Regions from separate parts of the Escherichia sp. HH091_1A genome, predicted to be linked through region 2. Evidence: predicted binding sites of a transcription regulator. Region 2 holds the regulator's gene; each other region holds the start of a gene.

Region 1 (4,267 bases), 490 kb from region 2:
CTTCATACTGCATAACGCTTAATCCAGCCCCAGCACACCGCGAAGTTGCGCCAGATCTTCCGCCAGCGCAGTAATCGGCCCTTTCAGCGCATTACGATCGGCATCGGTCAGCTTGTCGTAGGTTTCAAAACCGTCTTTAGTACGGTATTTCGCCAGAATGGTATCGACCTTTTTGAAGTTAGCATCGACTTTTGCCAGCAGTTCCGGGTTGGCTTTTTGCAGTTGCGGACGCAGCAGATCGACAATTTTCTGCGAGCCTTCAACGTTAGCCTGGAAGTCCCACAGATCGGTGTGGCTGTAGCGATCTTCTTCACCGCTGATTTTGCTGGCTGCCACTTCCTCAATCAGTCCGGCTGCGCCGCCGACCACTTTTGAAGGTGGGAAAGCCAGTTCACTGATCCGTTTTTGCAAATCGACCACATCGGTATAAAGCTGGTCAGCATACTGATCCATTCCTTTGGTGGTGTTGTCGCCAAACAATGCTTTTTCCAGACGGTGGAAACCGGTGAATTTCGGATCGCCGGCTTTTTGCTCGTAATCATCTTCACGGGCGTCAATGCTACCATCCAGATCAGAGAACAGCTCAGCAATCGGTTCAATGCGCTCATAGTGCTGGCGCGTCGGCGCATACAGTGCTTTCGCTTTTTCGATATCGCCTGCTTTGATGGCGTCGGTAAAGGCTTTGGTGTCGGTCACCAGCTGTGTGGTTTCCGCCATGACATACGCTTTATATGCAGTAATTGCACCACCAAGACTTAACAGCGCATCGCTCTGCGCCGCATCCGCCGTTGCCTCACCTTTGACGATCAACTTCCCTTTCGGGTTTGTCAGCAGACCGCAGGTCATATCGTATTCGCCAGGCTGTAAATTTGCCGTCATTTTCTGGCTAAAACCAGGGGCGATATTTTCCCGCTCTTCCACCACCATCACGCCTTTGAGGATCTCCCACTCCAGCGCCTTCTGGCTGTGGTTCTGAATAATGAACTGTGTTTTCCCGGCGTTAACCGTAATGGTCATCGGTTCGCACTGTTTATCTGTCACAGTGACTTTGACCTGCGGAATATCAGCAGCGTTAGCCATAAAAGCAGAGGAGAACAGCGCAGCCACGCTTAATTGCAGTGCACTATGGCGGAAGTTAATGGTCATGACGAGACTATCCCTTTAAAGTATGTTGTAACTAAGCAAGAGTTTGCGTCATTTTCGTTACGCGGAGCGAGACGCTGTCGCCCCTGCGCGCGGCGGCAGAGCAAATGCCACCAGCGCCGGGATGAGATAAATAAACCAGACGGCGACTTCGCTGACGCTCGGCGCTTCCTGATAACCAAAGATACCTTCCATCAGCGTACCGAACAGCGAGTGAGTTGAGAGCACCGCGCTCATATCGAAGGCGATTTCCTGAAAGTGGTTCCACAGCCCGGCTTCATGAAACGCGCGAATAGCACCAGCAGCCAGCCCTGCGGCGACGAAGAGAATAAACAGGCTGGTCCATTTAAAAAACCCGCCAAGATTGAGGCGAATACCGCCCCAGTAGAACAGAAAGCCGAGCACCACGGCTGTAGCAAGACCGAGCATTGCACCCAGCGGAGGCCAGATCCCGACATCTTGTTGAAACGCCGCCAGCAGGAAAAAGACCGACTCCAGCCCTTCCCTTGCAACGGCAAAAAATACCATCATCACCAGCGCCCAGCCATGATGATTCCCACGCTGCAATGCGCTATCGACTGCCTGTTCCAGTTGCACTTTGACGTTGCGCGACACTTTACGCATCCAGAAAACCATCCAGGTGAGGATCACCACGGCAATCACCGCCACGATACCTTCGAACAATTCCTGCTCTTTTTGCGGAAATTCGCCGGTGGTTTCATTAATGAAGATACCCAGCCCCAGGCACAACGCAGCGGCTAGCAACACGCCAATCCACATGACACCAATCCATCGACCTCGCTGGGTACGCTTAAGATAGCTGGCAATCAGGCTGACAATCAGCGCGGCTTCAAGTCCTTCGCGCAACATAATGAGAAACGGAACAAACATGCCACCCACCCTTAAACGTTTTTCTGAGTCAATCTATGCAAAGAAAAGTAAATCGCAGTGATAGCGATTATCATTACGGTGAAGAAAAACACAAGCGGAATGTAGTGATAATGATGAGGAAATGTAAATTTTTTTTGAGAGAAAATGCAGAGGGCAATCACTGATTGCCCTCTGCCTGCTTCTGATTATGGCGTGGAATTTTCGGTAAAACGCCTTCCCTTACCCTTCCTGCAACCGTGACGGCGGCGCTGAATGATAGTGCGCATCGGCGTCAGCAAAGCGTTTTTGCATCGCCGCTGACGGTGCTTTACCCAGTAAACTAAACACCACAATCCCAATGCTACCGAAGATAAAGCCCGGAATAATTTCGTACAGACCCAGCCAGCCGAACTGTTTCCAGACAATAACCGTCAGCGCGCCAATGATCATCCCCGCCAGTGCACCGTTACGCGTCATGCGTGACCACATCACTGAGAACAGCACCACCGGACCAAACGCCGCACCGAAGCCTGCCCACGCGTAGCTTACTAAGCCCAGCACACGGTTTTCAGGATTCGCCGCCAGCGCAATTGCCACCAGCGCCACCACCAACACCATCACACGCCCTACCCACACCAGTTCTTTCTGGCTGGCATGTTTACGCAGAAATGCTTTGTACAGATCTTCGGTAATCGCACTGGAGCACACCAGCAGCTGGCAACTTAACGTCGACATCACCGCCGCCAGAATCGCCGACAACAGAATCCCGGCAATCCACGGGTTAAACAATATTTGTGCCAGTTCGATAAACACGCGCTCAGAGTTCTGATTTACCGCACCGGCAACCGCTGGATTATTGTTAAAGTATGCAATGCCGAAGAAACCGACCGCCACCGCGCCTGCCAGACAGAGGATCATCCAGGTCATGCTGATACGACGCGCATGGACAATGCTATAGTGAGAATCCGCCGCCATAAAACGCGCCAGAATATGCGGCTGACCGAAGTAACCCAGCCCCCAGCCCATCAGCGAGATAATGGCGACAAAATTCAACCCTTTGAGCATATCCACGTTTTCAATGCTCTTTTGTTTGATCACTTCCAGCGAGTCGCCAAACCCACCGACGCTAATGATCACGATAACCGGCGTCAGGATCAGGGCAAAAATCATCAGGCTGGCCTGTACAGTGTCAGTCCAGCTCACCGCAAGGAAACCACCAATAAAGGTGTAAAGGATCGTCGCCGCAGCTCCCGCCCAAAGAGCCGTTTCGTAGCTCATGCCGAAGGTGCTTTCAAACAGACGCGCGCCAGCCACAATGCCCGAAGCACAATAAATGGTGAAGAACAGCAAAATTACCAGCGCGGAGATAATGCGCAAAATACGGCTTTTATCTTCAAAACGCCCGGTAAAATAATCCGGCAATGTTAAGGCGTTATTATTGTATTCGGTATGCACACGCAACCGCCCGGCCACCAGCTTCCAGTTAATCCACGCGCCTAATGTCAGGCCAATGGCGATCCAGCTTTCGGAAATCCCGGAAAGAAAGACTGCACCCGGTAATCCCATTAACAGCCAGCCGCTCATATCCGACGCACCTGCCGATAATGCCGTCACGAATGGCCCAAGGCTGCGACCGCCAAGAATATAGTCGTCGAAGTTTTTGGTTGATCGCCAGGCGATAAACCCAATCAATATCATGCCAAAAATATAGACACAGAATGTCACCAACATCGGTGTGCTAATAGCCATCTAAAGTCTCCAAAAAATTATTATCGGCAATGTCGAAACTTGCCGTTATATCTGCCACCGGAACGGGGTAACAGAGTTTATGTTTTCCCAGGGCGACCGTATCCTGCCGGAAGCGCTGGTTATTCACAATCGATTTAACACACCATTTACATTAAATTTTAGTGCTCAGCGATACTATTTTTCATCAGGTTGCACTCCCTCACATTTTTTGCGGTTGCACCTTTCAAAAATGTTAACTGCCGCAGAGAAAAAGTCTGAGTTATTTTTTAATCCCTGTCATATCGATTTCTTTTATTAACATTTCATTCATTTTTAAGCTTGCTACGCAGGTCACATTTAACATGGTTGCACAAAGTTGCAACATCATGGATATTTCACGATAACGTTAAGTTGCACCTTTCAGAACAACAGGAGTAATGGCATGGGAACCACCACCATGGGGGTTAAGCTGGACGACGCGACGCGTGAACGCATTAAGTCTGCCGCGACACGTATCGATCGCACA
Region 2 (4,267 bases):
CAGCGTGAACGCGACCGTAAAGACGTTACCGACGGCGACAAATACAAAACTAACCTTTCTCACTCCACCTGGAATGCCAACCTCGATTTTCAGTCTGGTTATGCTGCTGATATGTTCGGCCTTGATATTGCGGCGTTTACGGCGATTGAAATGGCGGAAAACGGCGACAGTTCTCACCCGAACGAAATCGCGTTTTCAAAAAGCAATAAAGCCTATGACGAAGACTGGTCCGGCGATAAAAGCGGTATAAGCCTGTATAAAGCAGCGGCCAAATTTAAATACGGTCCGGTGTGGGCGCGGGCAGGTTATATTCAGCCAACCGGTCAGACGCTGTTAGCGCCGCACTGGAGCTTTATGCCGGGTACTTATCAGGGGGCGGAAGCGGGGGCGAATTTTGATTACGGCGATGCTGGTGCGTTGAGTTTCTCCTACATGTGGACCAACGAATATAAAGCGCCGTGGCATCTGGAAATGGATGAGTTTTATCAGAACGATAAAACCACCAAAGTTGATTATCTACACTCCCTTGGGGCGAAGTACGACTTCAAAAATAACTTCGTACTGGAAGCGGCGTTTGGTCAGGCGGAAGGGTATATTGATCAATATTTTGCCAAAGCCAGCTACAAATTTGATATCGCCGGTAGCCCGTTAACCACCAGCTACCAGTTCTACGGTACGCGCGATAAAGTTGACGATCGTAGCGTCAACGACCTTTACGACGGCACTGCCTGGCTGCAAGCGTTGACCTTTGGTTACCGGGCGGCTGACGTAGTGGATTTGCGTCTGGAAGGCACCTGGGTTAAAGCCGACGGCCAGCAGGGATACTTCCTGCAACGTATGACTCCAACCTATGCTTCCTCGAACGGTCGCCTGGATATCTGGTGGGATAACCGTTCTGACTTCAACGCCAACGGCGAAAAAGCGGTCTTCTTCGGTGCGATGTATGACCTGAAAAACTGGAATCTTCCAGGCTTCGCCATCGGCGCTTCCTACGTTTACGCATGGGATGCTAAAACCGCTACCTGGCAGAGCAATCCGGATGCGTACTACGACAAGAACCGGACTATTGAAGAGTCTGCATACAGCCTGGATGCGGTCTACACCATTCAGGACGGTCGCGCCAAAGGCACGATGTTCAAACTGCACTTTACCGAATACGACAACCACTCCGACATCCCAAGCTGGGGCGGTGGTTACGGCAACATCTTCCAGGATGAGCGTGACGTGAAATTTATGGTAATCGCACCATTCACCATCTTCTGATGCCCGACGCGGCAGGTTTTGTGCCTGCCGCACGTTTGAGGAATTTGCAATGAAAAAACTGATTCTCATCGCCATGATGGCATCGGGGCTGGTGGCTTGTGCACAATCCACCGCGCCACAGGAAGACAGCCATCTGAAAGAAGCTTACAGCGCCTGTATCAACACCGCGCAAGGTTCGCCGGAAAAAATTGAAGCCTGTCAGAGCGTGTTAAACGTGCTGAAGAAAGAGAAACAACATCAGCAGTTTGCCGAGCAGGAAAGTGTACGCGTACTGGATTATCAGCAGTGTCTGCGTGCAACGCAAACCGGAAATGATCAGGCGGTGAAAGCCGATTGTGATAAAGTCTGGCAGGAAATTCGCAGTAATAACAAATAAGTGAGAGCTGTAACTCTCGCTTTTCTTATTTCCCTTGCATAAAAAAGCCAACCCGCAGGTTGGCTTTTCTCGTTCAGGCTGGCTTATTTGCCTTCGTGCGCGTGCTCATCTTCGCGGCAATCGCCTTCGGCACAGTGACCGTAAAGATAGAGACTGTGGTTAGTCAGGCGAATGCCATGTTTTGCGGCAATTTCATGCTGACGCGCTTCGATGGAATCATCACTAAATTCGATAACCTTGCCGCAGTCGAGGCAGATCAGGTGATCGTGGTGATGTTGCTGTGTCAGTTCAAATACGGATTTACCGCCTTCAAAATTGTGGCGGGTGACGATACCAGCGTCGTCGAACTGGTTCAGTACGCGATATACCGTAGCCAGACCAATTTCTTCACCCATATCGATCAGACGTTTGTATAAATCTTCCGCACTGACGTGATGGTTGTCCGGCTCCTGAAGAACTTCCAGGATTTTTAAACGAGGAAGCGTTACTTTCAGGCCAGCTTTCTTTAGGGCGGTATTGTTATCAGTCATGCGGAATCTGTCCTGTTACTAAGCGGTTCACTTCATTAGGAGAAGTGACAGAATTTGCTCTTGAGATAATGCGTATCATTATAGAATTGCCACGCCTAAATGAAAACCACAAGTCCCTGGCAAATATTGTTAATAAAAACGTGGCACAGCTTACATTTACAACGGCAAGGCCACTTGAACACCGGGACATTGTACAGGTACAACAGCAAAAGTTACAAATTTGTAGCAATTATTTTGATTGGCATTATCTATTAATACGGCGTAGACATGAGTCTACGCCGCATCACATCAGGCATTGAGAATTTCGTCGAGATGCAATTCTTCAGAAATCTGTTTAACCCATTTTTCTACACGTTCAGCGGTCAGTTCCGGCTGACGGTCTTCGTCGATAGCCAGACCGACAAAGTGGTCGTCATCTGCCAGACCTTTTGATGCTTCGAAATGGTAGCCCGCAGTTGGCCAGTGACCAACGATGGTTGCACCGCGCGGTTCAATGATGTCGCGGATGGTGCCCAATGCGTCACAGAAGTATTCAGCGTAATCTTCCTGGTCGCCACAACCAAACAGCGCAACCAGTTTGCCATTGAAATCAATCTCTTCGAGAGTCGGGAAGAAGTCATCCCAGTCACACTGCGCTTCGCCGTAATACCAGGTTGGGATGCCCAGCAGCAGAATGTCATATGCTTCCAGATCTTCTTTGCTGCTTTTTGCAATGTCATGGACATCGGCAACGTCTTTACCAAGCTGTTTTTGAATCATTTTTGCGATATTTTCGGTATTACCGGTGTCGCTGCCGAAAAAGATGCCAGTGATAGCCATGAGTGAAATAACCTCTTGAAACTTATTGAAATGGGGGTGGAAAATTGCCCACGGATAAAGGCAATCATAGCAGAACAGGCAGTCTTGCGGAATCAGCAAACGAGCAGGACTGCACACTGTGCTACATGAAAGTGGAAATTTAAACGATGCCCTGACTACGCAGCGCCGCCAGTTGCTGCATTAACATCTCTTCGATCAGTTCGCTACGGCTCATATTGCGCGATTCCGCCAGCTCGTTCAGCGCCTCGACAGCTTCCGCGTTTAGCTTCAGTTCGACACGCTTAAGGCCACGTACTTTGTCGCGTTTTAGCTGGTTGCGTTTATTAATACGCAGCTGTTCATCGCGCGAAAGCGGATTAGTTTTCGGTCGTCCCGGTCGACGCTCGTGCGCGAACAGATCTAATGTCGTACGGTCCGTTTGTTCTTTGGCCATGATCTTGGTGACTTCGGGGGAAACAATCAGCCAGGCGCCTGCCCGGATGGATAGCGCGCCATAATACATCAGCGCGATGAGTCACGCCAACGCCCACGCGCGGAAAGCGACGCGGACGCTGGGTTTTTAATCAGTTACGTTAATCATTGAGATAGCGACGGATAGCGCGTAATACCGCATCCGGTTTTTCAGCATGGACCCAGTGACCCGCGCCAGCAATCACATGCGCTCGTGCCTGTGGAAATTGTGTCAGTAAATCATCACGATACTGCTCGCTAACATACGGAGAATTGCCGCCTGGGATAAACAGGGCAGGGTGATCCCATGCCGGGATTTTCTCCCAACCCACAATATGCGGATACTGATCCCACAATACCGGCACGTTAAAGCGCCACTCCCCGTCAACAAAAGATTTCAACAGAAACTGAATCACCCCTTCTTCATTAAGATGCTGGCGCATTACTGCCGCTGCTTGCTGGCGAGTTTGCGCGTCGGATTCACTGACTGCGTTGATAGCCGCGAAAATTTCATCATGACGGCGTACGTGATAGTCGACCGGCGCGATATCAATCGCCACCAGTTTATCGATGCGATCGGGGGCCAGTGCAGTCAGTGCCATCACCGCTTTACCGCCCATTGAGTGTCCAATAAATGTTGCCTTATCGATCTGCTGTGCATCCAGAGTGTCAACAAGATCCTGGGCCATCGCCGGGTAACTCATCACCGGATCTCTCGGGGAAAGACCGTGGTTACGCATATCAACCTGGATGATATTGTGATCGTTTACCAGATCGCGAGCCAGTACGCCAAGGTTGTCGAGGCTGCCAAACAGACCATGGACAAGAA
Region 3 (4,267 bases), 890 kb from region 2:
TTTTTTCACTCCACGGAAAGGCGTGGGCGCGTTGTTCAATGTGGAAAGCCGCTGGTAAATCAGTCGTTTCGAGGGAAGAAATCGTGTTCATATGTGCAAATTTGTTGCCATAACGCGGCGCGTGCCGTTGGGTTTGCCCGTAATTCGGTGAGCGCCGGTGATGCCACCTGAGCGCCTTCCAGTGATAGCGGTTCGTCAGTACCCAACCGCCAGCTGTTGCAGCGACTGCCTTGCGGCAGCATAGCGATTTTTTCTGGCGTCAGTTGCAGCACTTGATCGGGGCTGACGGTTAATGCACGCAGAACATCGCTCACCAGAGGATCGGTCAGGGCGGGAAGATCGTTTGCCACCATCACCAGACGGACGTGTGCCGGGATCGCAATGGCAATCTCCCCCTGCAACGCGCCAGGGCGACGCAGCGACCACTGGGTAATGCCCAGTTGCTGTAACTGCCAGTCTCGTCGGGATGTCATAGCGAATCGCTCCTGTTGTCAGGGGCGCAAATATAGCAAATTCGTCGATACCGCGCCAACATATGGCTATAATCGCCGCCAGTATCAATTGAGGAGCATTCCATGTCAGCATTTACCCCGGCAAGTGAAGTCTTGCTGCGTCACAGTGATGATTTCGAACAAAGCCGTATTCTTTTTGCCGGAGACTTACAGGATGACCTGCCCGCGCGTTTAGATACCGCGGCCAGCCGTGCTCATACCCAGCAATTCCACCACTGGCAGGTGTTAAGCCGCCAGATGGGGGATAACGCCCGTTTTAGTCTGGTCGCCACGGCGGATGACGTCGCAGATTGCGATACGCTGATTTACTACTGGCCGAAGAACAAACCGGAAGCCCAGTTTCAGTTGATGAATTTACTTTCTCTGCTGCCGGTGGGAACGGATATTTTTGTCGTTGGCGAGAACCGAAGCGGCGTGCGCAGCGCCGAGCAGATGCTTGCAGATTATGCGCCGTTGAATAAAGTCGACAGCGCCCGTCGCTGTGGCCTCTATTTTGGTCGTCTGGAAAAGCAGCCGATGTTTGATGCCGATAAATTCTGGGGCGAATATAACGTCGATGGCCTGACGGTCAAAACGTTGCCGGGCGTGTTTAGCCGCGACGGTCTGGATGTCGGTAGCCAACTGCTGCTCTCGACGTTAACTCCGCACACGAAAGGTAAAGTGCTGGATGTCGGCTGTGGCGCGGGCGTGCTTTCGGTTGCCTTTGCGCGCCATTCGCCGAAAATTCGTCTCACGTTGTGCGATGTTTCTGCGCCAGCAGTTGAAGCCAGCCGTGCAACACTTGCTGCCAACGGTATTGAAGGTGAAGTCTTTGCCAGCAACGTCTTTTCCGAGGTGAAAGGTCGCTTTGATATGATCATCTCCAACCCGCCGTTCCACGATGGGATGCAAACCAGCCTGGATGCGGCGCAAACGCTGATTCGCGGCGCGGTGCGTCATCTTAACAGCGGCGGCGAGCTGAGAATTGTGGCGAACGCCTTCCTGCCTTACCCGGACGTGCTGGATGAGACATTTGGCTTCCACGAAGTGATCGCGCAAACCGGGCGATTCAAGGTGTATCGCGCCATTATGACCCGCCAGGCGAAGAAAGGTTAAGTATCTGATATCTGTCGCCGCATACTGTGTCGGATGCGGCGTACACGCCTTATCCGACCGACAAACGAATTATCCACAATCCGCCGATGGCCATTTTTCCAGCAATTACACCTCCGTCGATAATTAACTATTGACGAAAAGCTGAAAACCACTAGAATGCGCCTCCGTGGTAGCAATTCTTTTTAAGAATTGATGGTATGCGAAGGTGGCGGAATTGGTAGACGCGCTAGCTTCAGGTGTTAGTGTCCTTACGGACGTGGGGGTTCAAGTCCCCCCCCTCGCACCAAAAACCACGTTGATATTGCTCGCACTGGGCGAAGGTGGCGGAATTGGTAGACGCGCTAGCTTCAGGTGTTAGTGTTCTTACGGACGTGGGGGTTCAAGTCCCCCCCCTCGCACCAAACGAGGCGATATCAAAAAAGTAAGATGACTGTGCGAAGGTGGCGGAATTGGTAGACGCGCTAGCTTCAGGTGTTAGTGTCCTTACGGACGTGGGGGTTCAAGTCCCCCCCCTCGCACCAATTATCTTTACTTCCTTCCTTGTTTTTTCATCCCTGATTCAAATTCATTATCATCAGCATGACGCCAGCAATAAGCACCAGGCACGATGGTAGCAAAATGTAATGCCGTAACTGTTTGTGATACAACATCACCGGCGTCAACACCAATCCCATCAGAATGACAATCCGCCACTGATCCGGCGATAAATCCGCATACGTCAGCCCTGCAATCAGCAATCCTGGCAGAAACACTCCCCAGCCACTGCCCAGCATACGTTGCAACATGGTTTCATCTCTTTCATTGATAATGATAACCAATATCATATGATAATTTTTATCATTTGCAAGTCAGAGAAATCCCTTGCTATCGAATAAACCTATCGCTAGGATTAGCAATCATTATCATTTAGATTACCATCGCGATTATGGCCTATCGTTCCGCACCGCTCTATGAAGATGTTATCTGGCGAACGCATCTCCAGCCGCAGGATGCTGGGCTTGCACAAGCAGTACGTGCGACGATCGCCGAACATCGTGAACATTTGCTCGAGTTTATCCGTCTGGATGAACCCGCCCCGCTTAACGCCATGACGCTGGCGCAATGGTCATCACCGAATGCGTTAAGTTCTCTGTTAGCTGTTTATTCCGATCATATCTACCGCAATCAACCAACGATGATCCGCGAGAATAAGCCGCTGATCTCCCTGTGGGCGCAATGGTACATCGGCCTGATGGTGCCGCCATTAATGCTGGCCCTGTTAACGCAGGAAAAAGCATTAGATGTGACGCCGGAACATTTCCACGTTGAGTTTCACGAAACCGGACGCGCCGCCTGTTTCTGGGTCGATGTGTATGAAGATAAAAACGCAACACCACATTCACCGCAGCAGCGAATGGAAACGTTAATCAGCCAGGCGCTTGTTCCGGTTGTGCAGGCACTAGAAGCAACGGGAGAGATTAACGGTAAACTTATCTGGAGCAATACCGGTTATTTGATCAACTGGTATCTGACTGAGATGAAACAGCTGCTCGGCGAGGCGACGGTTGAATCGCTGCGCCATGCCCTCTTTTTTGAGAAAACGCTCACTACCGGTGAAGATAATCCACTCTGGCGTACCGTGGTGCTGCGCGACGGCCTGCTGGTGCGCCGCACTTGCTGCCAGCGTTATCGCTTGCCGGATGTGCAGCAATGTGGTGACTGTACGCTGAAATAGAAAAATTTGCCGGGGAAGTAAACCCGGCATTAAACGTATTAATAGGGGTGCAACACGTTACTTGCTTCGCAATGACGCATACATAACAGAATGTCTGCGGCCTCCAACAACCCTGCATCAGAACTGACGCCCAGTTTCGACATTACATTAAATTTATGCGCGCGGATCGTTTTGATATTGCGTTTAAGCTGCTCGGCAATTTGTGTCATTGAGTAGCCACGCGACATAAAGCGCAATATTTCTCTCTCCGTCGGGCTTAGCGTCCGGCTTTGGTTAATGTACCACTGATTGTTCAGTCGGTCGGTCGCCTGACGCACACCATTTAATGACAAAAAGAGTTCTTGATGAAAAATCTCCAGCGTCGACGCTTTACTTAATACACCGTCCAGCGGTGATGGCGACAATGAACCAATCAGCCGAGCTTCAATATCATCATCCGCAATAACTAAACGTCGGGTACGCGGAAACTTAATCGCCAGTTCAGTCAGGCAAGATAATCCCTCTCTGCGTTTACTTCTCATGGCAGAAAAAGAAAAAATGACCGCCGCAAATGAGATCCGCGACATGGCATCCTGAAATGACTCCTGACTGGTATAGATATGGAGCTTATAAGGGTTACCTGCAAACTTTCTGAATAAACTCTCAATACCGATACTGCTCATGACGCATTTTTCTATGAGTGCGACATTTCTCTTCTTAATTCGGCTGTGTTCCATTCTGCGGCATCTCCATAAACGTAAGCGACTCGTCAGAACCGTATTGATATTTACTGAGAGCTCAGATCAACTTTCCAGGGCAACAGATCGCGTACCCGGTTTGCCGGCCAGTCCTGGATATGTTCAATGACGTAACGCAGCCACTTTTCTGGCTCCACATTGTTCAGACGGCATGTGCCGATCAGCGAGTACAACACCGCCGCATGTTCACCACCGCTGTCGGAACCCGC

Evidence for each region. Region 2 encodes Fur, which represses iron uptake genes when iron is present. Its sites were predicted from a motif close to ATAATAATGAGAACNACTATCAA; they were not measured.
Region 1: the regulator Fur is predicted to act here: its motif matches at 2,092-2,114, upstream of efeU (iron uptake transporter permease EfeU).
Region 3: the regulator Fur is predicted to act here: its motif matches at 2,409-2,431, upstream of fhuF (siderophore-iron reductase FhuF).

The regions. Positions count from the first base shown of each region.
Region 1 is NZ_AP025747.1:1,299,150-1,303,416, reverse strand. Features, by position in the region: gene efeB (iron uptake transporter deferrochelatase/peroxidase subunit) at 1-13, opposite strand, end outside; gene efeO (iron uptake system protein EfeO) at 19-1,146, opposite strand; gene efeU (iron uptake transporter permease EfeU) at 1,204-2,034, opposite strand; gene putP (sodium/proline symporter PutP) at 2,254-3,762, opposite strand; gene putA (trifunctional transcriptional regulator/proline dehydrogenase/L-glutamate gamma-semialdehyde dehydrogenase) at 4,184-4,267, shown strand, end outside.
Region 2 is NZ_AP025747.1:804,880-809,146, forward strand. Features, by position in the region: gene chiP (chitoporin ChiP) at 1-1,263, shown strand, start outside; gene QUF14_RS03695 (ChiQ/YbfN family lipoprotein) at 1,313-1,639, shown strand; gene fur (ferric iron uptake transcriptional regulator) at 1,723-2,169, opposite strand; gene uof (fur leader peptide) at 2,162-2,248, opposite strand; gene fldA (flavodoxin FldA) at 2,458-2,988, opposite strand; gene ybfE (LexA regulated protein) at 3,128-3,421, opposite strand; gene ybfF (esterase) at 3,561-4,267, opposite strand, start outside.
Region 3 is NZ_AP025747.1:5,365,833-5,370,099, reverse strand. Features, by position in the region: gene rimI (ribosomal protein S18-alanine N-acetyltransferase) at 1-91, opposite strand, end outside; gene holD (DNA polymerase III subunit psi) at 60-473, opposite strand; gene rsmC (16S rRNA (guanine(1207)-N(2))-methyltransferase RsmC) at 576-1,607, shown strand; tRNA gene QUF14_RS26600 (tRNA-Leu) at 1,807-1,893, shown strand; tRNA gene QUF14_RS26595 (tRNA-Leu) at 1,922-2,008, shown strand; tRNA gene QUF14_RS26590 (tRNA-Leu) at 2,042-2,128, shown strand; gene QUF14_RS26585 (DUF1435 domain-containing protein) at 2,156-2,392, opposite strand; gene fhuF (siderophore-iron reductase FhuF) at 2,533-3,321, shown strand; gene bglJ (DNA-binding transcriptional activator BglJ) at 3,360-4,037, opposite strand; gene QUF14_RS26570 (IS66-like element ISCro1 family transposase) at 4,088-4,267, opposite strand, start outside.